3 regions of the Lysinibacillus sp. A4 genome follow, and region 2 is predicted to be linked to each of the others. Evidence: a T-box and tRNA genes for the amino acid it is inferred to sense, from the RefSeq annotation. Region 2 holds a T-box; the other regions hold tRNA genes.
What was found. The T-box of region 2 lies ahead of ileS (isoleucine--tRNA ligase). A T-box ahead of a tRNA ligase gene usually reads a tRNA of that ligase, here a tRNA-Ile.
Positions count from the first base shown of each region.

Region 1: it encodes a tRNA-Ile, which carries the amino acid that the T-box ahead of ileS (isoleucine--tRNA ligase) is inferred to sense. The anticodon was not compared.
Region 3: it encodes a tRNA-Ile, which carries the amino acid that the T-box ahead of ileS (isoleucine--tRNA ligase) is inferred to sense. The anticodon was not compared.

Region 1 covers NZ_JANWTB010000003.1:612,352-617,229, reverse strand. Annotated here, with positions in the region: tRNA gene NY607_RS08465 (tRNA-Pro) at 40-116, shown strand; tRNA gene NY607_RS08460 (tRNA-Ala) at 132-207, shown strand; tRNA gene NY607_RS08455 (tRNA-Met) at 236-309, shown strand; tRNA gene NY607_RS08450 (tRNA-Ile) at 317-393, shown strand; tRNA gene NY607_RS08445 (tRNA-Ser) at 409-501, shown strand; tRNA gene NY607_RS08440 (tRNA-Met) at 555-629, shown strand; tRNA gene NY607_RS08435 (tRNA-Asp) at 633-708, shown strand; tRNA gene NY607_RS08430 (tRNA-Phe) at 767-842, shown strand; tRNA gene NY607_RS08425 (tRNA-Gly) at 848-921, shown strand; tRNA gene NY607_RS08420 (tRNA-Ile) at 923-999, shown strand; tRNA gene NY607_RS08415 (tRNA-Asn) at 1,004-1,080, shown strand; tRNA gene NY607_RS08410 (tRNA-Ser) at 1,092-1,182, shown strand; tRNA gene NY607_RS08405 (tRNA-Glu) at 1,185-1,256, shown strand; gene NY607_RS08400 (ABC transporter ATP-binding protein) at 1,396-2,190, opposite strand; gene NY607_RS08395 (FecCD family ABC transporter permease) at 2,206-3,261, opposite strand; gene NY607_RS08390 (FecCD family ABC transporter permease) at 3,261-4,262, opposite strand; gene NY607_RS08385 (ABC transporter substrate-binding protein) at 4,422-4,878, shown strand, end outside.
Region 2 covers NZ_JANWTB010000004.1:93,271-107,874, forward strand. Annotated here, with positions in the region: gene NY607_RS08955 (aminotransferase-like domain-containing protein) at 1-139, opposite strand, end outside; gene NY607_RS08960 (LysE/ArgO family amino acid transporter) at 250-852, shown strand; gene ileS (isoleucine--tRNA ligase) at 895-3,987, opposite strand; T-box leader at 4,049-4,287, opposite strand; gene NY607_RS08970 (DUF3221 domain-containing protein) at 4,453-5,427, opposite strand; gene NY607_RS08975 (sigma-70 family RNA polymerase sigma factor) at 5,420-5,938, opposite strand; gene NY607_RS08980 (Lrp/AsnC family transcriptional regulator) at 6,000-6,443, opposite strand; gene NY607_RS08985 (DJ-1/PfpI family protein) at 6,585-7,169, shown strand; gene NY607_RS08990 (S-layer homology domain-containing protein) at 7,225-8,715, opposite strand; gene acnA (aconitate hydratase AcnA) at 8,930-11,635, opposite strand; gene NY607_RS09000 (Ger(x)C family spore germination protein) at 12,766-13,926, shown strand; gene NY607_RS09005 (peptidoglycan recognition protein family protein) at 13,984-14,604, opposite strand, start outside.
Region 3 covers NZ_JANWTB010000019.1:426-5,303, reverse strand. Annotated here, with positions in the region: gene NY607_RS23330 (CynX/NimT family MFS transporter) at 28-1,236, shown strand; gene NY607_RS23325 (hypothetical protein) at 1,304-1,834, opposite strand; gene NY607_RS23320 (nitric oxide synthase oxygenase) at 1,886-2,932, opposite strand; tRNA gene NY607_RS23315 (tRNA-Glu) at 3,502-3,573, opposite strand; tRNA gene NY607_RS23310 (tRNA-Asn) at 3,575-3,651, opposite strand; tRNA gene NY607_RS23305 (tRNA-Ile) at 3,659-3,732, opposite strand; tRNA gene NY607_RS23300 (tRNA-Gly) at 3,737-3,810, opposite strand; tRNA gene NY607_RS23295 (tRNA-Phe) at 3,816-3,891, opposite strand; tRNA gene NY607_RS23290 (tRNA-Ser) at 3,898-3,990, opposite strand; tRNA gene NY607_RS23285 (tRNA-Ala) at 4,004-4,079, opposite strand; tRNA gene NY607_RS23280 (tRNA-Pro) at 4,095-4,171, opposite strand; tRNA gene NY607_RS23275 (tRNA-Arg) at 4,187-4,263, opposite strand; tRNA gene NY607_RS23270 (tRNA-Lys) at 4,282-4,354, opposite strand; tRNA gene NY607_RS23265 (tRNA-Gln) at 4,368-4,442, opposite strand; tRNA gene NY607_RS23260 (tRNA-His) at 4,452-4,527, opposite strand; tRNA gene NY607_RS23255 (tRNA-Trp) at 4,576-4,649, opposite strand; tRNA gene NY607_RS23250 (tRNA-Tyr) at 4,654-4,737, opposite strand; tRNA gene NY607_RS23245 (tRNA-Thr) at 4,745-4,820, opposite strand; tRNA gene NY607_RS23240 (tRNA-Asp) at 4,829-4,878, opposite strand, start outside.

The DNA.
Region 1 (4,878 bases), on a different contig from region 2:
TTATGGGTTCGACTCCTGTCGGGCGCGCCATAAGAACAACGGGAAGTAGCTCAGCTTGGTAGAGCACTTGGTTTGGGACCAAGGGGTCGCAGGTTCGAATCCTGTCTTCCCGACCATTTCCAAAAAATTATGGGGCCTTAGCTCAGCTGGGAGAGCGCCTGCCTTGCACGCAGGAGGTCAGCGGTTCGATCCCGCTAGGCTCCACCATAAGTAAATTAACCAGTATAAAGATCCTGGCGGCGTAGCTCAGCTGGCTAGAGCGTACGGTTCATACCCGTAAGGTCGGGGGTTCGATCCCCTCTGCCGCCATCTTAAAGGACCTTTAGCTCAGTTGGTTAGAGCAGACGGCTCATAACCGTCCGGTCGCAGGTTCGAGTCCTGCAAGGTCCACCATTTATATATTGTAACGGAGGTATACCCAAGTCTGGCTGAAGGGATCGGTCTTGAAAACCGACAGGCGGGTAACACCGCGCGGGGGTTCGAATCCCTCTACCTCCTCCAGTTTTAAATTTTTATAAATGGTGCTTTAAAAACTCGAAACAACATAAAATTATCGCGGGGTGGAGCAGTGGTAGCTCGTCGGGCTCATAACCCGAAGGTCGTTGGTTCAAATCCGGCCCCCGCAACCAAAAGGTCCCGTGGTGTAGCGGTTAACATGCCTGCCTGTCACGCAGGAGATCGCCGGTTCGATCCCGGTCGGGACCGCCATTTTTAAAATAAAAGTCATGAGAAGCAAAAGAGTGAGAAAGCTTAGCATGGACGAAATGGGTCAGTAGCTCAGTTGGTAGAGCATTAGATTGAAGCTCTAAGTGTCGGCGGTTCGATTCCGTCCTGACCCACCATTTATGCGGGTGTAGTTTAATGGTAAAACCTCAGCCTTCCAAGCTGATGTCGTGGGTTCGATTCCCATCACCCGCTCCAAGGGCCTATAGCTCAGCTGGTTAGAGCGCACGCCTGATAAGCGTGAGGTCGATGGTTCGAGTCCATTTAGGCCCACCATTATTCCGAAGTAGCTCAGTTGGTAGTAGCACCTGACTGTTAATCAGGTTGTCGCAGGTTCGAGTCCTGCCTTCGGAGCCATTTTTTATTTTGGGGAAGTACTCAAGAGGCTGAAGAGGCGCCCCTGCTAAGGGTGTAGGTCGGGTAACCGGCGCGAGGGTTCAAATCCCTCCTTCTCCGCCATGGGCCCGTTGGTCAAGTGGTTAAGACACCGCCCTTTCACGGCGGTAACACGGGTTCGAATCCCGTACGGGTCATACTAAGTGCAGTAGATGAATTTACATCTACTGCACTTTTTAATTTACTTGATATTTAGATTTATAACTTAGCTATAATAAATGAAAGCCTACACAGAATGATTAAACTGTGTAGGCTTGTTTTTTTTTAAAATAGTGATTAAATTTTTCGTCCTTTTCCATATGGGATGCAAAGAGGTGTACCAAAGATTGGATCTGTCGTCATTTGGCAATCAAGGTCAAACACATGATTAACTAAATCAGTGGTCATAATTTCTTCTGGTTTCCCTTGACGATAGACACCACGGTCACGCACTGTAATAATATGATCGGCATAGCGACAAGCAAGATTAATATCATGTAGGACCATAATAATAGTTCGCTTTTGCTGTTGGTTCAATTCGTATAGTAAATCTAAAACGTCTATTTGATGAGTTAAATCTAAGTATGTCGTAGGCTCGTCTAAAAGAATGATATCTGTATCTTGAGCAAGAGTCATAGCTATCCAAGCACGTTGACGTTGTCCTCCTGATAGCTCATCTACTGGTCTATCTTGTAAATGCTCAGTGCCTGTAGCTTTTAAAGCGTTTAAAACGATTTCTTCATCCTTTTCAGTCCACTGTTGTCGCCAACTCTGGTAAGGATAGCGACCTTGTTTCACAAGTTGTAGGACAGTTAAGCCTTCTGGTGCAACAGGAGATTGAGGAAGAATAGAGAGGTTTTTAGCCACTTGTTTTGTTGATAATTTAAAAATATCCTCACCGTCTAATAAAACGGAGCCTTTTTTAGGTTTTAATAATCGAGCAATGGAGCGTAAGAGTGTGGATTTTCCACAGCCATTCGCTCCGATTAATACAGTAATTTCATTCAAAGGAATAGATAAATTGAGATCTTCGATAATATTAAAATCACCATAACTTAATGTTAGGGATTTGGTTAATAAAGATTCAGTCATGTAGTATAGACTCCTTTATTTTTTAGGGTTTCTAAATAATAAATAGATAAAGTAAGGAGCACCGATAGCAGCAGTAAAGACGCCTGCGGGTACTTCTAATGGGCTAAATGCTGTACGACCTATAATATCTGCAACCATTACAAGCAATGCACCAATTGCAGCGGATGCTGGAATAAGTACACCGAACGATGAACCAACAATGCGTCGTGCAATATGAGGAGCCATTAATCCTACAAACCCAATAGCACCAGCAAATGCTATGGCACTCGCTACTAAACTGGAACATAATAGAATTAAGTAAAGGCGTGTTTTTTGAACAGGCTGCCCTAGGCTTGATGCTGTATCATCACCTAATTCTTGAACATTTAACTGCCGAGTAATAAAAAAGGTTATAAGTAGAAGTACAATAATCAATGGAACAACGATTAGTACTTGATCCCAATCCGAACTTTTGACACTACCCGTAATCCATTTATTCGCTTCACTTGCTTGATAAATTGGGCCGATAATCATTAACATTGTAGTAATTGCTTGCATGAATGCCGACACGCTAATACCGATTAAGACAAGACGATTTGGTGTGACACCATCTTTCCAAGCAAATAGGTAGACTATACATCCGACGATAGTAGCACCTATGAATCCTGCTAATGGCAACCACTCTATACTAACTGTTAAAGAGTGATTAGAATCACTGAAAATGGCTAAGAAACCAACAACCGCTGCCCCACCACCAGCAGATATGCCGATTATATCAGGTGAGGCAAGTGGATTTTTAATGATTCCTTGTAAAACTGCACCTGCGACGGCTAACGCCATTCCAGCAAACAAGGCCATGAAAATTCGAGGCATTCGAAAATCAATAATAATCAGTTGATCAAAATCTGAGCCGTAACCAAAAAAAGCTTGTAAAACTTTAAATGGATTGATGAATGAATCACCAAATGATGCACTAAGAAAGAACACGGCAAGAGTTAGTATGCAAATCACTGTTAATTTTTTTATAGCTTGTACATCTATTAAAAATGAAATTTTTTGTTGAAGTAAACGAATTGTTTTTACATGTTTCATTATTTTTTTCCACCTTTTCGCGCAAGGTAAATAAAGAATGGTGTGCCAATCATAGCAGTCATGACGCCTACTGGAACTTCTTGTGGCATGATAATATAACGAGCCGCAACATCAGCCAGCAATAAAAGTATCCCCCCAAGTAAAGCAGCCATAGGAATAAGCCATCGATGATCAGTGCCGACAAACTTGCGCGCAAAATGGGGAACGACAATCCCTATAAAACCAATGGGGCCAGCAATTGCAACTGCTCCCCCTGCTAAAAAAATAACAATAAGACCGACCAATATCTTCATAAGTCCTAAACGTAAACCAAGACCTCTTGCTACATCATCGCCAAGAGCGAGAATATTCATTTTGGGGGAAATGATGAGGGCAGCAATCCACCCAATTACTAGATATGGTAGAACAGATAGTAGAATTTCAAGTTTTCTACCTTGTACAGAACCTGCTAACCAAAACAAAACTTGATCAAGCTCTGCTTCATTTGTAGCGAGTAAACCTTGCGTAAATGATGCAAATAGGGCACTGATGGCAGCACCAGCTAAAGTTATTTTCACTGGAGTAACAGCATCTCTACCTGAGAAACTAATCCCATAAACGGATAAAGCAGCGATTGCTGCACCAAGAAATGCAATCCACGCAAAAGATTGCAAGCTTGAAATGTGGAAAAAAATCATGGCAAAGACAACAGCAAAGCCTGCTCCTGCATTAATGCCCAAAATTCCAGGAGAGGCTAATGGATTTTTCGTTAAGGTCTGCATAAGCACGCCTGTAATAGCTAATGAAGCACCAACGCAACTGGCTATAAGAGCTCTTGGAATTCGAACATTTTGAATAATAAGATGCTCATTTGAATGGTTAAATTGTCTAAAAGATTCATACGTAGTTTGAATAGAAGTATTTGCATAACCATACACAATACTGATCCCCATAGAAAGAAGTAATAGTATGACTCCTACTAGTAAAGCAATCATTTTAGAATAATTATTTTTTAATATCATATTTAACGTGTACTCTTTTCTTGGAAAATTAATAAATTAGTTATTGACATTGATAGTTACATACAATACGATTAATATCGTTCTTAGACAGATGAAAGTGATTTTCATTCTCGTCAAATATGCTTAAACATTTTATCATATACATTGGAGGAAGAAAAGGTGCAAAAAGCTTTTCCAAAACTATTAGTTTTACTAGCTGTGGTTGCTATTTTTGTTCTGGCAGCATGCGGTACTTCTAAAGATAATGCCAAAGAAGAAAGTACAAAAGAAAGCAATGCTTACAGTGTTGACCATGCAATGGGGACAACTGAAGTAAAAGACACACCAAAACGTATCGTTGTTTTAACTAATGAAGGAACAGAAGCATTATTAGCTCTAGGTATTAAACCAGTAGGTGCTGTTCAATCTTGGACAGGCGATCCATGGTATGATCACATCAAGGATCAAATGGAAGGTGTAGAGGTTGTCGGTATTGAACATGAAATAAATATCGAAAAAATTGCTTCTTTAAAGCCAGATTTAATCATTGGCAATAAATTACGACAAGAAAAAGATTATGCTAAACTTAGCAAAATTGCTCCAACTGTGTTTTCTGATACATTACGTGGTGACTGGA
Region 2 (14,604 bases):
CGAACTGCATGGCCAGCTGTCTTTGGGTAGGTAGTTTTGTCCCTGCTGCCCAGTCTCCTCGCTCCACATTGGCTGTTATCCACTGTACAATCTGCTGCTGTAATGTATTATCACTTCTTCTATTCGGCTGCCAGCTCATGTTCCTTCTCCTTCCATGCAATAAAATTGGGTGGATAAAAAACCATCCAATTGGTCGTTTTCTTTTAGTTATACCATATCTAAAATAAGTAAAGAAAGGAGGAATGGTCATTGGAAGCTTTTCTTCATGGGATCATTTTAGCATTTGGACTCATTTTGCCATTAGGCGTACAAAATGTTTTTGTTTTTTCACAAGGTGCTACACAACCAAGTTTATTACGTGCTTTGCCAGCAGGTGTGACTGCTGCGATCTGTGATACACTGCTTATTCTACTTGCGGTATTCGGTCTGTCATTAATAGTTCTACAGTTTGAGTGGTTGCGTATCACTTTAATGACTATTGGTATCATTTTTTTACTTTACATGGGCTATAGCATTTGGCGTTCAAATCCAGCAAACACTGAAAATAGCGAAGCATTGCCTATAAAAAAACAAATTCTCTTCGCACTCTCTGTATCACTTCTAAATCCACATGCTATTTTAGATACAATCGGTGTTATTGGTACAAGCGCATTAAAATATAGTGGAACCGAGCAAATAATGTTCACTGTTGCTTGTGTGTTCATTTCCTGGCTATGGTTTTTCGGTCTCACATTGACTGGCGCCTCGTTCAAAAAACTAGACGGCTCTGGAAAATTGATGCGACTATTTAATAAATGCTCCGCCGTCTTTATTTGGGCAACAGCATGTTATCTCGCAAGTGGCTTATTTTAACGTACATAGAAAAAGCTCAGGAGGTAACCCTGAGCTTTTCTTTTATAGAGTAACAAATAAAGTGAGCTTTTCATTAAACAATGACGTCTCAATGGATTTTGCATGAGGCCATTGCTCACCATAATGAATAGCTTTAACTAATACATTTTCTTGTAATAAAGCTTCGTGCTGCTGAATCATGAAAAGTACCCCTGCACTACCATTAAAGGCAATCGATACATATTGCGCCACTGGTAGCTGCCATTTTTTTCGTGCATCTTGTATAGTACGAATCAATTCTCGTATTTGCCCTTCTTGTAGTAAGCTCTCTGTAAGTTGAACATTCATCAAGACACGGCAAGTGCCATCCTCCGCTAAAATATAATGGTCCTTGACGATTGATTCAGCTATTACATGTTCTCTTAATAATGTTAGCTGTTGACCGTCCATCATGAGATCCATAGTTTCATGATGTTGTAGCCTTTGTTTCTCTTCCTCTGTTAATGCCAACACATACTCTGTTACTTGATGAACCTTTGGACCAAATGCCGCTCCCGCTGTTTTAAAATTCAATTTATAATGCACGCTTTCATAGGCTGAAAAATCATGTGTCCATCTACAAGCTTTGATGTTTAACTCATCCTGAATGAGTTCGCTATAGGCTTGGTAATCCGACAGTTCACCTTTTAGGGCAACAATGAGTTCACTTAAAGGCTGCTTGACCTTTATTCCCTGACTATTGCGAATGCTACGTCCAAGTTCCACAACTGTTAAGACCGTTGCCATTTCTTGTTCAAGCTTCACATCCACTAGCTGATCGTCGAATAGTGGATATTCCTCAAGATGAACACTTTTTCCACATAGTTGACGGTAGATATCCTCTGCTATAAATGGTGTAAACGGTGCTATTAATTGACAAATGGATGTCAGTGCCTCGTAAAGTGTGCTAAATGCACCTCGTTTATCTGCTGTCATTCCATTTGCCCAAAATCTAGCACGTGAACGACGTATATACCAATTGCTTAATTCCTCCACCAATTGACCAATTTCTCTTGTAGCCTGTGTAAATTGATAATCATCCATAGAGGTTATGACAAGCTGGATAGTGTGATGTAAGCGGGACAATATCCAATGATCTAGCTGTGAACGTGTACCTGTATTTGTAGCATCATACGTAAAGTTATCGATCTGGGCATACATGTCATAAAATTTAAACGTATTGTCGAGTGTATCCACCAGCTTAGATTTCGCATCTAAGACAATTTTCTTCGAAAAACGCTTTGGATTCCATGGTGAGCTATCAACTAAAAATGCCCAACGTAGAGCATCTGCTCCATACTCCTGGATTAACTCAACAGGCTCTAATGCATTGCCTTTACTTTTGGACATCTTCTGTCCATGCTCATCGAGTACATGCCCTAACGATAGCACATTTTTATAAGGTGGTTTTCCTGTAAACAAGGTCGATACTGCTAATAAGCTATAGAAAAATCCTCGCGTTTGGTCGATGCCCTCAATGATCACATCTGCTGGAAACTGATGATGAAAGTTCGCTACGTCTTCAAAAGGATAATGCTGTTGGGCAAATGGCATCGAGCCACTGTCAAACCAAACATCGATAACTTCAGGTGTACGTTTCATGTCGCCCTGGCAGACAGGACAGGTACAGACAATGGCATCTATAAATGGCTTATGGAGCTCTAATTGTTCTTTGACAGCTCCTTTGGCTAATTGTTGTAGCGCTGCAACACTGTTAGGTGCCTCCTCATGATTGCAATCCTGACAAATCCACACATTGAGTGGTGTTCCCCAATAACGATTACGACTAATATTCCAATCCACTAAGTTTTCTAGGAAGTTGCCAAATCGTCCATCCTTAATATGGCTAGGGTACCATGTCACCTGCTGATTATTTTGTAAAAGCTGCTCTTTTAATGCCGACATTTTGATAAACCAGCTATCTGTTGCATAGTACAATAATGGTGAGTCACAGCGCCAGCAATGCGGATAGCTATGCTCATATTTTTCTTTAGCAAATAAAAGCTCTTTTGCTGCAAGCATTTTAATGATATCGACATCACAATCTTTCACAAATCGTCCAACAAGCTCAGGTACCGCTTCTGTATAACAGCCTTTAAGATCAACTACATTGACAAAGGACAAGCCATGTTGCTGCACCGTTTTATAATCGTCCTCTCCATAAGCAGGTGCTATGTGTACAATTCCTGTTCCACTATGCTCTGTCACATAATCTGCCATGACAACTGCATGCCCTTTATCTACCTTTACATAAGAAAATGGTGGTTGATAGGAAACACCCGCAAACTCATGCCCATCATGCTCACTTACTATTTCTACAGGCTCTGTAAAAACCTTTGATAACAACGATTTGGCTAGTATATAGATGTTGTTTGCATGCCTTACACGGACATATCGAAGAGCAGGATTCATAGCCAAGGCTACATTGGCTGGTAATGTCCAAGGCGTCGTTGTCCAGCCTAAGATATATTCGTCTCGATCCTCTAGCTTAAACATTGCAGTAACGGATAAATCCTTAACATCCTTATAGCCCTGTGCCACTTCATGAGAGCTTAAGGAAGTTTGACAGCTAGGGCAATAAGGTGAAACGCGATGTCCTTTGTATAACAGTTTTTCCTTGTGAACATGGCTTAAAATATGCCACACAGATTCAATATAGTCATTACTTAATGTTAAGTAAGGATCATCCATGTCAAGCCAGTAGCCAAGCTGCTCTGTAAAAGTACGCCATTTTTGCTCATAGGTAAAAACGCTCTTCTTACATGCTTGAATAAATTGCTCCACCCCATAGTTCTCAATCTCCTGCTTTCCTGAGATTCCTAATGCCTTTTCTACCCCTAATTCCACAGGCAACCCATGTGTATCCCAACCTGCTTTGCGTTCAACTAAATAGCCTTGCATTGTTTTATAACGTGCCACCACATCTTTTATGGTTCTACCAAATGCATGGCCGACATGTGGTAAACCATTCGCTGTTGGGGGTCCCTCATAAAATACAAAGGGCTGCTGTTCAGCACGATTAATTACGGATTTTGCAAAGGTCCCTTCTTGCGCCCATAATGTACGAATCCTTATTTCTCGTTCAACCGTTGTTTCTTTCTTTTGTTCTTTCTGCATATTAGTTCCTCCTATACAAGTAAATTTGTATAAAAGGCATACAAAAAACCCCGTCCCAAGGAAAAGGGACGGGGTTAACCGCGAATACCACCCTAATTCTATTGACACGATGGCCAATAGCACTCAGCAACGTACAATCATACGTGTTCTTTTTAACGGTAGACACCCGGATTAGCTTACTCCATTCAGCTAATCTTCTCAGAGAGGATTTTCATATAACACCTGCACACCGACTTCCACCAAATGTCGGCTCTCTGTAGAACAAAGTGAAACACTACTCTTTCTCATCAACGAATTTGTATGCTTTTATTGTCCTTCATCTTAGCAAATTACCAATTGTCTGTCAACGGTGGACAATCTTAAAGAATTTCGTTGAGACAAGTGGCAATACTTTGATGGAGATCAGCATATTGTGGCTGCTGAATGATTTGAATCAAAAATGTTTTACTATTGAATAGCTTCTTGTTAGTGAGATTCCTTTACTATTACTATTTTCATCTCTACGATATCCTTATAATCAATGAATGGCTGAGCATCATCGTTCCCAATCGACTGTCTATACTGAACTTCTACTCGATCACCAACTGATAGTGTTTTCGGGACATCCACTAGAGGGAACCATGTACCATTACTGTGTTTTTGCACTAATTCATCGACAGATTTTTGACCAACCTCGCTAGCCAAGACGCCTGAGACAACTAAAAATTCATGTTCCTTAATCGCTAAGACGGTTCCACTTCTGATGAGCTTCATTTGGCTGTCCTTTTCAGGGATTTTATATTTTTTTCGTAAGGCGGCAATGTCTTTATGATAATGTTGTTCTAAATAATTCATGGCTTCTTGCTCGACAAGCCATGTACGAATGGGATTACTTACATCCTTATAATCGGCTTGACTTGCCTCCCATAATAAGTCAAATGTAGCCATTTTATAGGCAATTGGCTTGCCATAGTTCTCGATAAACCCTTCGTTTGTGACTTGCAACATTTGCAGAAGCTTATCATAAGTTGGCCGAGTATCATCCTCATAGCTCCACTCTTGCATGAACTGTTCGAGTGCCTTATCTACTTGCTCTTGTGTAGGTACTAGTTTTTTCGATTGCGCATAAGCAAAGGTCGATTCAAAATATAAAAAATTATCAAAGCTTGCCTTATATAAACGATTCTTTCCGTTCATAAAAGAATCAAGTTGTAAATATAGCTCTAAAATCCGCTCATCTAATACGGGTGGAATAGTAGAAGCTTGCTGTTGTTGTTCATTATATTGCTGATATATAAACAGCCCTATGCAGACACTTAAAATCATAGCCAAAACACCATATGGCCAACGTTTTGCAGATTTTTTTTCTTGGCGTTGCTGTAAATGCTGAACCACATTTGCCATCACACGCTTTTTACTTTCTGATAAATCCCTTACTACACGAGCATCCATTTTACTCATGCAGGAGCACCTCCCATTCAACATGCTGTAATTGTAGCTTCAATAACTCTCGCCCACGACGTAGCCTTGTTTTGATGGTGCTTTCAGGAATCGTTAACAGCTCTGCAATGTCTACCACAGACATTTCTTCAAAATAAAAATGTATAATGACCTCTCGCTGTTTGAAAGGGAGAGCTAGAATCGCATTTTCAATCAAAGTACGTTCATCTTGCTGTACAAGCATATCTCTTCTCATAACGGTTTGCTGCGGAAAAATCTTCTGTTGCACTTGAATTTTCCGATAGGTCCAGCTACGTAAATAATCTTTACTTCGATTACTAACTAATTTTGATAAATACGCCTTTAGCTCCCCACGTTCCTCATAGTTTTGCTGATTATCATAGAACTTAATAAAGACATCCTGTACGATATCTTCAGCACTTTGTAAATCTCTAACATAGTAAAAGGCAAGACGAATAAGCCTCTCTGTATGCTGTTCCATTATTCTTTCCAGTTCATGAATTAGCAACATTCTTCCTCCTCTCTACCCTGTAAACGGTGCTCACGGCTTCGAGGTTTGCCTTTTTTGTCATTTACTCCAAATCATTGTCAGCAAATGGTGTAATCACCTGTTTTTCCGTTGAAGATAATACGATATTAGTAGAAGGTGTGCCATAGGGCATAGCCGCATCAATAAATTGTTCCAATGTTTCTACTGAATAGGTCGCTAATTTAACAATATAGCTAATTTCCCCAGCCACTCGATAACATGCCAAAACATCAGGATGAGCATTACAAAATGAAGAAAGACTTTTACAATCAATGGACTTAAATAAAATAATGGCTTCAATCGTACGCTCCATCTTTTTCAGATTTACCTTTGCATGATAGCCTTCAATTACACCCTGCTCCTCTAGCTTTTTGACTCTTTCAATAACGGCAGGAGAGGATAAATGAACGGTAGTGGCTAATTCCTTCATCGAGATTTTGGCATTTTGCTGTAACTGCTGTAAAATTTGTGTATCAATATGATCCATGGTCCATCACCTTTCTAAATAAATTATTTATGACATAATACCTTTTCAAATAAAGTTTTTCACCTAAAATCCATTATACAACGTATGTAATCTTTTCTCCCTTTTGTTTACAATAAAAGCAATAAAGGAGGCAAAATAAATATGAAAAAAATATTGTTACTATTAGCAAATGGCTTTGAAGCGGTGGAGGCAAGCGTATTTACCGATGTGCTCGGGTGGAATAAGTGGGAAGGTGATGGTACAACAGATGTGGTTACGGTCGGCCTGCATGAACAGCTGGAATGCACCTGGAATTTTAAAGTCACTCCTGAAAAATTGCTCCATGAAATTGTAGTAGAGGATTTTGATGCATTAGCGATTCCTGGAGGCTTTGAGGAAGCTGGTTTTTATGAGGATGCGTTTAGCGAGGAATTTCAGGCAGTCGTTCGCCACTTTGATGAACACAAAAAACCGATTGCAACAATCTGTGTAGCTTCTCTTATTTTAGGCCACTGTGGAATTCTTCAGCATCGTCAAGCAACAACCTATAATCATCCAACAAGTAAACGTTTAGCACAGCTAAAGGGCTATGGCGCAACAATTGTCAACAAGCGCATTGTGCAAACTGATCATATCATCACCTCCTCCAATCCAGGAACAGCCTTTGATGTTGCCTTTCGCTTACTAGAAACTCTAACATCTGCTCCAAACACAGCGAAAGTAAAAGAATTAATGGGCTTCCACTAAAGCATAAAAAAAGTAGGCTTACACCAATATACTTGGCATAAACCTACTTTTTGTATTATTTACTTACTGGTGCTGTTTCGGATGCACTCAAATCCATTTCCTTTGCATTGTCTAGCACATCTTTTGGAATCGTAATTGTCGTTACCGCATTGAAATCATGATATTTGATCGTTGTTTGCTGCCTTGTTTTGATCGAATTGCCTTCTACTTGCATCTTTAATGTCATATCCATAGCAATTTCTTCTACATCGAATGTTTCTTTATTAATCAATAATTTATATGTGAGACCATCAAAGGAAATATTGCCTAATTGTGCCTCTAGATCCGCTTCCATTCCTAAATCCATTGCGCCAAGTTGCTGCTTCACTAGCTCTGTGAATTTATCGCCAGAGCCTTTTAATGTTAATTCATAACGATTTGCTGATTCTACTAATGTAAAATCTTCGGCAAATGCTTGTAGCATCTCCAATTGTTCAGTTGCATCTGTCTGCATCCCTGTTTGGCTCAGTACATCTTCAAATAATTGTTTCGGGAACTTTACCCAGGCCTTTTGTTCTGCCTCATACATATACATACCATCTTTAGCCGTCATATACATTTTAATCGGCAAATTAATCGCTTCACCACTTGTTGGATCTGTTAAAGCCATTGAACCATCAGCAAAGAATTGCATTGGCTCTGTAACAATTTCCATCTTCATGTTGCCTTTAGAATCCATTTTCATAGTTTCCTTACCATCGTTTGCCTCTACTGTCTGAGAGATCGTCATGGTAGCCTTCATGCTTTTTAGCTCTTTTTGCTTGGCTAATGTTTTCGTAAATACTTCCTCTAACAAAGCACTATCCTTTGTTGTAGTAGGCTGTTCTTCTGTTACTTGCTCCTCTTTAGGCTCTTCCTCTTTTACTTCCGTTGTAGGCTGTGTATCTTCAGCTAGGCCTAATGCGTTCACAATAAATGTTGCTAACTGACCACGAGTAACATTTTTATCTACGCCAAATTCTGTGGCAGTTACACCCTTCGCAATGCCTGCCTCATACAGAGCTGTTACTGCATCTGCAAATGGACTATCTTGCTGTACATCTGTGAATGGACTTTTACCTTCTGCTGTTAAACCTGCAGCCTCTGCTACCATTACCGCCATTTGACCACGAGTAATTGTGTCATCTGGACGGAATGTATCATCCTCATAGCCTTGTACAACGCCAAGATTAACTAATGTAACAATCGCTTTATAGTATGGGCTAGATGAGTCAACATCCTTGAAATTCGGATTCTCGACAGCCGTATCCGTTGTAGTTAGATGAAAAGCACTTGCGATCATCTTTGCTGCCTGTCCACGTGTTACATCCTTTGAAGGCTTAAATGTACCATCTGGAAAACCATTAATGATATCTGCCGCATGCAATGTGGAAATACTATTAAAATGCGCATAATCCTCACTCACATCTGAAAATGGACTAGCCGCCGATACAGGTACTACTGCAACAGCAGTAACCGCCATTGCCGCTGTTGCCGCCGTATAAAACTTATGTTTTTTCTTTGTCATAATCAATCGTCCCCCGTTTATGTAAATTTAATGCTTACCTATTAATTTTAGCGAAAGAATTGGAAAAATGCTAGGTTCATTGGAAATTAAATTATAATTATCCATTAAATCCGTCATTTGGTGCTATTTATACATATTTTGGTCACTTCTATCCATCACTCTCGTAATAAATAAAAAAACCGACCTCCAAAGAGATCGGTTTTTAGGGCAATGATTACTCAGCAGCTTTTGCGCGTAGAACCATTTGTAGGATACCACCATGGCGGTAGTAGTCTACCTCTACTTCTGAGTCGAAACGAGCTAAAGCTTGGAAAGTTTTAACTGTGCCGTCTTCAGATTTAGCAGTTACTGTTAAGATTTCACGTGGTTTTACGTTGTCAGTAATGTTAACAGAGATTTCTTCTTTACCAGTTAAGCCTAATGTATCAGCAGATTCACCTGGCATAAATTGAAGTGGAAGAACACCCATCATTACTAGGTTAGAACGGTGGATACGCTCGTAAGATTGTGCGATAACAGTTTTCACGCCAAGTAGGAATGTACCTTTCGCAGCCCAGTCACGAGAAGAACCCATACCGTAGTCGTTACCAGCAAGTACGACTAAGCCAGTACCTTGCTCTTGGTATTTCATACATGCGTCATAGATGTACTCTACTTCGCCTGTTGGCCAGTAAGTAGTGAATCCACCCTCTGTACCAGGAGCAACTTGGTTACGGATACGGATGTTTGCAAATGTACCACGCATCATTACTTCGTGGTTACCACGACGAGAACCGTAAGAGTTGAAGTCACGGATTGCAACACCGTTTTCAATTAAATATTTACCTGCAGGTGTATCTTTACCGATTGCACCAGCTGGAGAAATATGGTCAGTTGTGATTGAGTCACCGAACTTCGCCATAATGCGTAAGCCGTCTAAGCCTTTAATAGCTTCTGGCTCTTTTGCAAGACCTTGGAAGAATGGTGGGTTTTGAATGTAAGTTGATTTGTCATCAAATGTGTATAGAGACTCAGTTGATGTTTCAATTGCATTCCATTTTTCGTTCGCTGTGAATACAGTTTCGTATTCTTTTTGGAATAACTCACGGTTAACAACAGTACCTAATACTGCATTAACTTCTTCAGTTGAAGGCCAGATATCAGCGAAGAATACTTCGTTACCATCTTTGTCTTTACCGAATGAATCTTTTTGTAGATCGATATCCACTGTACCAGCAAGTGCATAAGCAACAACAAGTGGTGGAGAAGCTAAGTAGTTAGCTTTTACAAGTGGGTGTACACGACCTTCAAAGTTACGGTTACCAGAAAGAACTGAAGTTACGAATAAGTCATTTGCTTTAATTGCTTCTTCGATTTCAGGTAATAATGGACCTGAGTTACCGATACATGTTGTACAACCGTAACCTACAGTGTTGAAACCGATTTGGTCAAGGTATGTTTGTAAACCTGAATCTTCAAGGTAACCAGTTACAACTTTAGAACCTGGTGCTAAAGAAGTTTTTACCCATTTCGGCACTGTCAGACCTTTTTCTACAGCTTTTTTCGCCACTAAGCCCGCAGCAATTAATACGTATGGGTTAGAAGTATTTGTACAAGAAGTGATCGCAGCAATCGCAACAGCACCTGTTGGAATTTCTACATCGCCTTCAGCGAATTTCGCTACAGAAGTTTTTTCGAATTCATCTTCTGTTAAACCGAAACCTTGTGTACCTTGTGGTGCCACTACTGCTTCTTTGTAACGAGAACGCATTTGAGATAGTGGAATTAAGTCTTGTGGACGTTTAGGACCAGAAAGGTTTGGTTCGATTTCAGCTAAGTTTACTTCTAAAACGTCTGTGTAAACTGGCTCTAATGTTGGATCAAAGAACATGTGGTTCGCTTTTAAGTAAGCTTCTACAACCGCAATGTGCTCTTCGTCACGACCAGTTAAACGCATGTAGTTTAATGATTCTTCGTCGATTGCGAAGTAACCACATGTAGCACCATATTCAGGAGCCATGTTAGAGATTGTCGCACGGTCAGCTAGTGGTAATTTAGATACGCCAGGTCCGAAGAACTCAACGAATTTACCAACTACGCCACGTTGACGTAATACTTGTGTTACTTTTAATGCTAAGTCAGTAGCAGTTGTTCCGTTTGGAAGATCGCCCACTAATTTAACACCGATAACTTCTGGAATTGGGAAGTATGAAGGCTGACCAAGCATTCCTGCTTCAGCTTCGATACCACCTACGCCCCATCCAAGAACGCCGATACCGTTGATCATTGTTGTATGAGAGTCAGTACCTACTACTGAATCTGGGAATGTTTCAAATGTGCCGTCAGCATTTTCGTTTACGTGTACAACTGGAGCTAAGTACTCTAAGTTTACTTGGTGAACGATACCTGTTGCTGGTGGTACAGCACGGAAGTTATTGTAAGCAGTTTGAGCCCATTTTAAGAAGTTATAACGCTCAGCGTTACGTTCGAATTCTAGGTCCATGTTTGCTTGTAATGCAGATGCATTACCATATTTGTCAACTTGTACTGAGTGGTCAATTACAAGGTCAACTGGAATAGCAGGGTTGATTTTGCTTGGGTCTCCACCCATTTCTTTCATTGCAGAACGAAGAGATGCAAGGTCAACAACTACTGGTACACCAGTAAAGTCTTGTAATACAACGCGAGAAGGCTTGAATGGTACTTCAGCTTCTGGATCAGCACCATTGCCCCATTTTGCTAATTCGTTTACGTGCTCTTCTTTAATTACATACGCATCATATTGACGTAAAACAGATTCTAATAATACTTTGATTGAGTAAGGAAGGTTTGAAACTTTTGCAACGCCAGCTTTTTCAATCGCAGCTAAGTCATAGTAATTGTAAGTTTTACCATTCACTTCGAATGATGCACGGCTGTTGTGTAAATTACCTTGTGCCATTTGCGGATCCCCCTAATATATCTTTTTGAAAAGGCTTTAAAAATGTGTAGCATCTTTTCTCCAATACCCATGATAGCGCATTTATATTCATAAGTAAATTACATTAATATTATCTTTTTTGATAAGCATAACTTATGACCTTGGTTTCTATCCTGATGTTTTTAATTTTTTGATGTGCATAATATCAAGGTTTTGTATTAATGAGGGTTTCTATACCTGTCTAACGAAGTGTATCTAAATGTATTTAACTGGGGCACTTTTTGGGGCACTTGCTGGGGCACCTGTAACTTTTTTTAAAATGGTGCCCCAGTTCGTAAAAATGTAGATAAAGAAGGTTTGGACAGGTACTCTCTTATAAGGAAAGAACGATATAAATTCCTTTAAAGTTAATATTATTTCTTTGCCACAATCTGTGGCATTTTTATTTTTTAAAATACAAAAACATTCTACTATATTAATACATTTTTATTATTACAAATAACTACCAACAGAGTAAATACATTATGAAGAATTTCTTTTTTTATTCGACACTTTTTAATTCTCTAATAATTAGTAGGAGGTGTAGATTCTTCAAAGGATAGTATTTATAAACCTGATAATTTACCAAGGCTGGCCTAAAGAAACACTTTATCGTCGGTAATTTCTCTAGTCAATATTCTTGGTTGTCAGACCAAATCAGCCAAAAGTCCTCAATCCTGTTTTATCAACGGTTTGAGGACATATCTCATCACTTCATCTTCTCCAAAAGTTTTAATAGCTGTCATAATCACACTGTAATGATTTGATGGCCATATCAAGTTTTATATACACGTTTAGTACCAAGTGATCTTCTCTTTAAATCATTAGCGTTTAGTAAGGAAGCTTTTTAAATCTGATCAAATGTAATACACTTCACTTAAACTATAGCCAAGTTCCTCAAGATCAAACTAGTCACGTTCAGGGTGTTTAGGTGGTTGTTTCAGTTTTTCGGCAACCTTTTTAGGTTAAGAACGTTTGTTTGTACGCATTGATCTGTTTTATCAACCCAACTGTTATTTGCCTCCCTAGTACAGAAGTGTTTTTTATAGTTTAGAACCAAAACGGTAGGCGAATACTAAAGGTACATTTTATTAATAAAAGTAGGCGAAAAAATGACAATGAATAAATTATTATTTCTTATTTTATCCTCTACTCTGCTCCTGGGAGGCTGTTGGGATGTAACGGAACCTCAAAGAATGTACTATATCAATGCCGTTGGGGTTGATTTTGAAGACGATAAATATAAAGTTTACTTACAAATTATCAATTTTGCTGATGTAGCTAGATCACAGCAATCGGGCGGTGATGTTGAACCTGCTGAAGTCGGGTATGCTGAAGGTAAAACAATTGAAGAAGCGATTTATAAATTGTATCGTTCATCTGATCAAGAGATCTTTTGGGGGCATATGAGATACCTAATATTCTCAGAACGAGCCATGGAAAATGAACGAAGCATTCCTGTTATTGATACTTTTATTCGTTTTCGAGAAACAAGATATCATATTTGGGTTTATTGCACAACGGACCCTATTAATGACTTAATGCTTGTAACACCAATTTTGCGAAACTCTATGACAGCTTCGAAATTAAGTAATCCAATTAGTACTACTAAACAATTAACATTTGTTCAACCTATAAATTTAAGGGAATTAATTATTGGTTTAAATGAACCGAGCCATGAGATTGGTATACCTTATGTAAAGATAATGAAAGGTTGGGAAAATGATGAGGGAGAAATGGAGGAAACTACCTTTTCTGGTATAGGCATTCTCTCAAAAAATGGGATTAAAGGTTTCATTAAAGATTCCTCAGCAAGAGGCAATCAATGGATGAATGAAGAGACAAGTCGGGGAGAAGTTACCTTTAAATTAGAAGGTGGTGAAAGGGATTATCTAACTGTTGATATAGATAATTTAAATCTCGAAGTTAAGCCCATTGTTAATAAAAACGATCAAGTTGAATTTGAAATTGATATCAAAATACAAGGAACACTCAATGGATTCAAAGGAAAGATTACTACGGATGAAGTGAGAAAAAATATCGCTCAACAAATAGAAAAAGAAGTTAAAGAAACGTATCAAGAAGGTCTAAAACTAGATGCTGATGTATATCGTTTATCAGAATATCTATACAGGAGTAATGTAAAGGTGTGGAAAAAAATCGAGCATAATGGAAAAATACCTTTAACGGAAGATTCAATAAGTAAAATAAATGTTGATGTTAATAAAATAAATCCAGGAAGAAAAACTTTTGATGAGACAATTGAAGAATAAAAAAGCCCGTTACCTTAATTGGTAATGGGCCTTTGAATTACAAGAGAGCTGATATTATCATTTTACTTCGTATAATTTTGTTATTTTACTTTCATTGTTATAGACAAGCTTTAAATTTAACAAATCCGCAATATTACGTACTTGAACATGCGTCCTACCATCTATAATCACAGCTGGAATAGTTTTTGTATCATTAAACATAACTTTAGCTTCTGTAATTTGAGCCCTTTTTACTTCCTCCAAGCCATTTAAAATGTCTAGCTTGAATTGTGCCTCGGAGATTCCCATACTCGCTAAATAATCATAAGGATCTCTATGAGTTGTGCCTTTTAGATTGTCAGTAATCCATCGATGTGACTTGATACCTTTACCTGCCCCATCCAATACAACTGGTATACCTGCCTCTTTTGCAAGTTCTCTCAAAAGCCAAATATAAGCTGCATAATCTTTTTTAAATTGTTCTTTGTCATTTGTTCGAGCCAACTCAACCTGTGCGTAGCTAAGTGGATTCCCTTTTGGACCACAACCATACTGAACACGATTAACTGGCGCAATTTGCACGATACGTCCTCCTCCACCTACCCAGTGGGAAGTGAATGCATTCGCTTTATTACGATTCATATAAGCAATTTCATTTTCTAATGCGTTCGGTCCACAATTATTTGGATTGCCAGACTC
Region 3 (4,878 bases), on a different contig from region 2:
ATGATTATTATTAGGGGGGATTTTATTTTGACTACAAATGATCATTCCACTAGTTTTCCAAGTAAAAAAATTAGCTGGAAAGGAACAACCTTACTTTTAGTCTTTGGAGTTATCTTTATAGCCTCTACATTACGAATGCCACTAACTGTTGTTGGCCCAATTATATCCTTTATCCGTGAAGATCTTGGAATATCTAATGTATTGGCAGGCTTTCTAACAACGATACCATTGCTGGCTTTTGCTGTTATATCTCCATTTGCACCAGTTGTAGCACGCAAACTAGGGCTTGAGCTAACATTATTTTTATCAACTTTTCTCTTGGCCTTAGGAATTGTCCTACGTTCACTTGGTACTACAGAATTACTTCTATTGGGTACTGTGTTAATTGGCGTAGCCATTTCTTTTGGAAATGTACTAATTCCAGGATTATTGAAATTGAAATTTCCCTATCATGTGGGTTTATTAATGGCCTTTTTCACCATGTCCATGAATTTTACTGCAGGCCTTGGTGCTGGTATTAGCTATCCGATAGCTAATTCATGGTTAGGCTGGCAAGGTGCACTTTCCATTGCACTCATACTCGTTCTCATTACAATCTTAATTTGGATACCTCAACTAAAGTCAAATAAACCGGAACCAGTTACTACATCTAAAAAGACCAGTACACCTTTATGGAAATCACCTGTTACTTGGGCTGTCACAGGGGCAATGGGTTTACAATCTTTATTATTCTACACAACAGCAGCTTGGATACCTGAGATCTATATTGCTCAAGGTTTAGCCCCTGATAAAGCTGGCTGGATGTTTTCAATCATGCAATTCTCACAAGTACCAATGGCCTTAGCAGTGCCTATTATTGCCGGTAAAATGACTTCTCAACGCCCACTTGTATTGATGTTTACATCCTTCTATTTAGTAGGCTTTGTTGGGGTTGTCATGGAATGGACAAGTCTTGGGGTACTGTGGATGGTTCTTCTAGGGTTAGCAGGTGGTTCTTCATTTGCCCTAGCAATGATGTTCTTCACTCTCCGTACTCGTACTGCATTTGAAGCAGCAGATTTATCAGGCTTTGCACAATCTTTGGGTTATTTATTTGCCGCAATTGGTCCTATTCTTTTTGGCTACTTGCATGATTTATTTGGCGGCTGGAATATTGCGGGATGGCTCTTTGTCGTTGTAGCAATGTTACTCTTCTTTTGCTCAATGAGAGCCTCTAAGGATGAATATGTGCATTAAAATTAAATAAAGCAGGTGGATTAGATTCCTCCATCTGCTCTATTTCTATATAGTGTTTACACATTACTTAATTGTCGGGTTGCTGGAGTAATGTTAGCAATTCAGCAAGGCATTCTGATGCTTCATTATTACGAGCTGTTATAGTAGAAAAAATAGGAACAGCCTCTTGTAAAAGCCTATAACTATAATAGTAATAGCCTACAAAAGCTTGCTCCTCATAGCCCTTTGGCGTTTCTTTCTCCCACTCCTGTTCATCATTATCCTCATTTTCTATCCACAAATAGTTGACGTCTAATAGCTCCTGCATATTTTTAACAGTATTGACTGGCTCGAGATAATCCTTGGTAATAGCATGTGCCACAGCTAAATATAACTGTACCTCTTGTAATGAGACAACCTCTAATTTTTTACTAGTAAGCTTTTTTAGCAGGACAAGCAAAACCCATGGTGTCACCTGCCACAGTGTACCTTGATGTTCAATTAATTCAGCTAGTTGTGTGTATTGCTCCTGTTCTATCAGCTTAGGAATGGCTGTACCTCTACCATAAGGTGTCGTCAATTGTCTCCATGGGATATTGGGAATTTGCTGATTTAACATAGTAAGCGCCCTCTCTCATCAAAAGTATTGAAAGTAAACAATTCCTTTACACTAATAGCATGGTTTTTGATAAAAATAATTTGGTGTATGATAAATATTTACATAGGGTTTATGGAATATATGCGTTGTGGCAGGGGAAAGTGGTGGGATTAACCATGTCCAGTTGCCTGTCACTTCTCTTCCTGTTGATTTTTCTGCCTCCTCAAACAATTTAAACTGCTGAGCTGCTGTATGATGATCAACAATGCTCACACCATCTTCTTTAAATGAGTGAAGAACAGCAATATTAAGTTCTACTAAAGCACGATCACGCCAAAGAGACGCATGTTTGGTTGTATCAAGATTAAAAATGTCTGCAATGGCAGGTAACATATTATAACGATCATGATCTGCTAAATTTCGTGCACCAATCTCTGTTCCCATATACCAGCCGTTAAATGGAGCTGCTTGAAAATCAATTCCAGCCATTTGAAAACGCATACTCGAAATAATGGGTACAGCATACCACTTCATTCCTAATTTCTCCACATCGATTGACTCTGGATGGCGGATTGAGACCTCTACTATATTTTCTTCAGGAATTACAAACATTTGAGGAGCACGATTATCCACCTGTATAACGAGTGGTAGTACATCAAAATCAGTTCCTTTACCTCTCCATCCTAACGACTCACACACTTTTGTAAATTTAATGGACTGTGAATCTCCAATAATGCCTGCATCTGTTTCATAGCCTGCATAACGAATTAGTTGATGATTCCAAATCCGTACTCTATCTGAAGCAAACACTGTTATAGTTGGACGAATTTTCCCATGATTTGTCGCATAATCAATATGTTCTAGTAATTTTTGAAAAATAGCCTTTTCATCTAAAACATCACGTGCATCTACCACATGCAGTGACTGCCAAAACAGACGTCCAATACACTTATTGCTATTTCGCCATGCCACCCGTGCACCAAAAACTAGCTCCTCTGTTGTTGGATGATATTCACCTGCATCCTTAACTGCCTGTAATCTATTCTTTAACCAAAGTTCTGATTCATTTTGTTCTGTCTGATATAGATTTAAAAATTGCTGTATCTCCTGTATATTCATATCGATTCCTCCACTTATCCTCATATTAGAGGAACAAAACAACAAGCACCATGAAAATAGTAATCGAAAAAACATACATATTTTATATATGAAATAGTTTGTTCAAATTTACTCTATAGACTCTTTTTCGTAAGAGAATGTAAGGGAGAAAGATTTTAATTATTATAAAAAGGCTACAGTAGTCATGTAGCCTTTTTCAGGGGATTGCAGAACAAAGAAATCAATAGAATTTTTATAAATGATGGAAAGACTAATCGCTCTGAGCTACTTACTTGCTGCTAGTACTTCGCTTTCGCATAGAGCAGAACCAGTTTCACTAATTCTCTGGGCAGGATTGCGCCTGTATCGCTATACTAGAGAAGTCAAGCGCCTTCACAAAAATGTTGACCATGAAGTGTACGTGGTAAGTAAAGCGGTTTATTGGAAGCCCATAGAAAGATGCTAGGGGAATGAAATTTAGTCCTTCACCTTGCCAATAGGTCTTTTTCTGCTATTGCATTATCTTTTATCGATTAACAAAAAGGAGAATAGAAAAAAGCATGTAACACACATCTGTGCTACATGCTTGATGACCCGTACGGGATTCGAACCCGTGTTACCGCCGTGAAAGGGCGGTGTCTTAACCACTTGACCAACGGGCCGTGGCTCCGAAGGCAGGACTCGAACCTGCGACAACCTGATTAACAGTCAGGTGCTACTACCAACTGAGCTACTTCGGAATAATGATGGGCCTAAATGGACTCGAACCATCGACCTCACGCTTATCAGGCGTGCGCTCTAACCAGCTGAGCTATAGGCCCATTTTGGAGCGGGTGATGAGAATCGAACTCACGACATCAGCTTGGAAGGCTGAGGTTTTACCATTAAACTACACCCGCAATAATGGTGGGTCAGGACGGAATCGAACCGCCGACACTTAGAGCTTCAATCTAATGCTCTACCAACTGAGCTACTGACCCGAAAAATGGAGGAGGTAGAGGGATTCGAACCCCCGCGCGGTGTTACCCGCCTGTCGGTTTTCAAGACCGATCCCTTCAGCCAGACTTGGGTATACCTCCAAAAATATTACAATGGTGGAGCCTAGCGGGATCGAACCGCTGACCTCCTGCGTGCAAGGCAGGCGCTCTCCCAGCTGAGCTAAGGCCCCATTTAACATGAAAGATGGTCGGAATGACAGGATTCGAACCTACGACCCCTTGGTCCCAAACCAAGTGCTCTACCAAGCTGAGCTACATTCCGTAAACATGATTTTATTGGCGCGCCCGACAGGAGTCGAACCCATAACCTTCTGATCCGTAGTCAGACGCTCTATCCAATTGAGCTACGGGCGCATGTTAATTAAAAAATGATGAGCCATGAAGGACTCGAACCTTCGACCCTCTGATTAAAAGTCAGATGCTCTACCAACTGAGCTAATGGCTCGTGAAATTAAAAATGGCTGGGGTACTAGGATTCGAACCTAGGCATGACGGAATCAAAATCCGTTGCCTTACCGCTTGGCTATACCCCAATTTTAAAATGGGGCGACTGATGGGAATCGAACCCACGAATGTCGGAACCACAATCCGATGCGTTAACCACTTCGCCACAATCGCCACTATATAGATTATATTAGCTGTATTATGAACGAGTACCTCAATACCTGGCAGGGGCAGTAGGAATCGAACCCACACCAAAGGTTTTGGAGACCTCTATTCTACCGTTGAACTATGCCCCTAAAATGGTGGAGGGGGACGGATTCGAACCGCCGAACCCTAAGGAGCGGATTTACAGTCCGCCGCGTTTAGCCACTTCGCTACCCCTCCAAGGGAATGGTGCCGGCGATAGGAGTCGAACCCACGACCTACTGATTACAAGTCAGTTGCTCTACCAACTGAGCTACACCGGCAATAATAATGGCGGTCCCGACCGGGATCGAACCGGCGATCTCCTGCGTGACAGGCAGG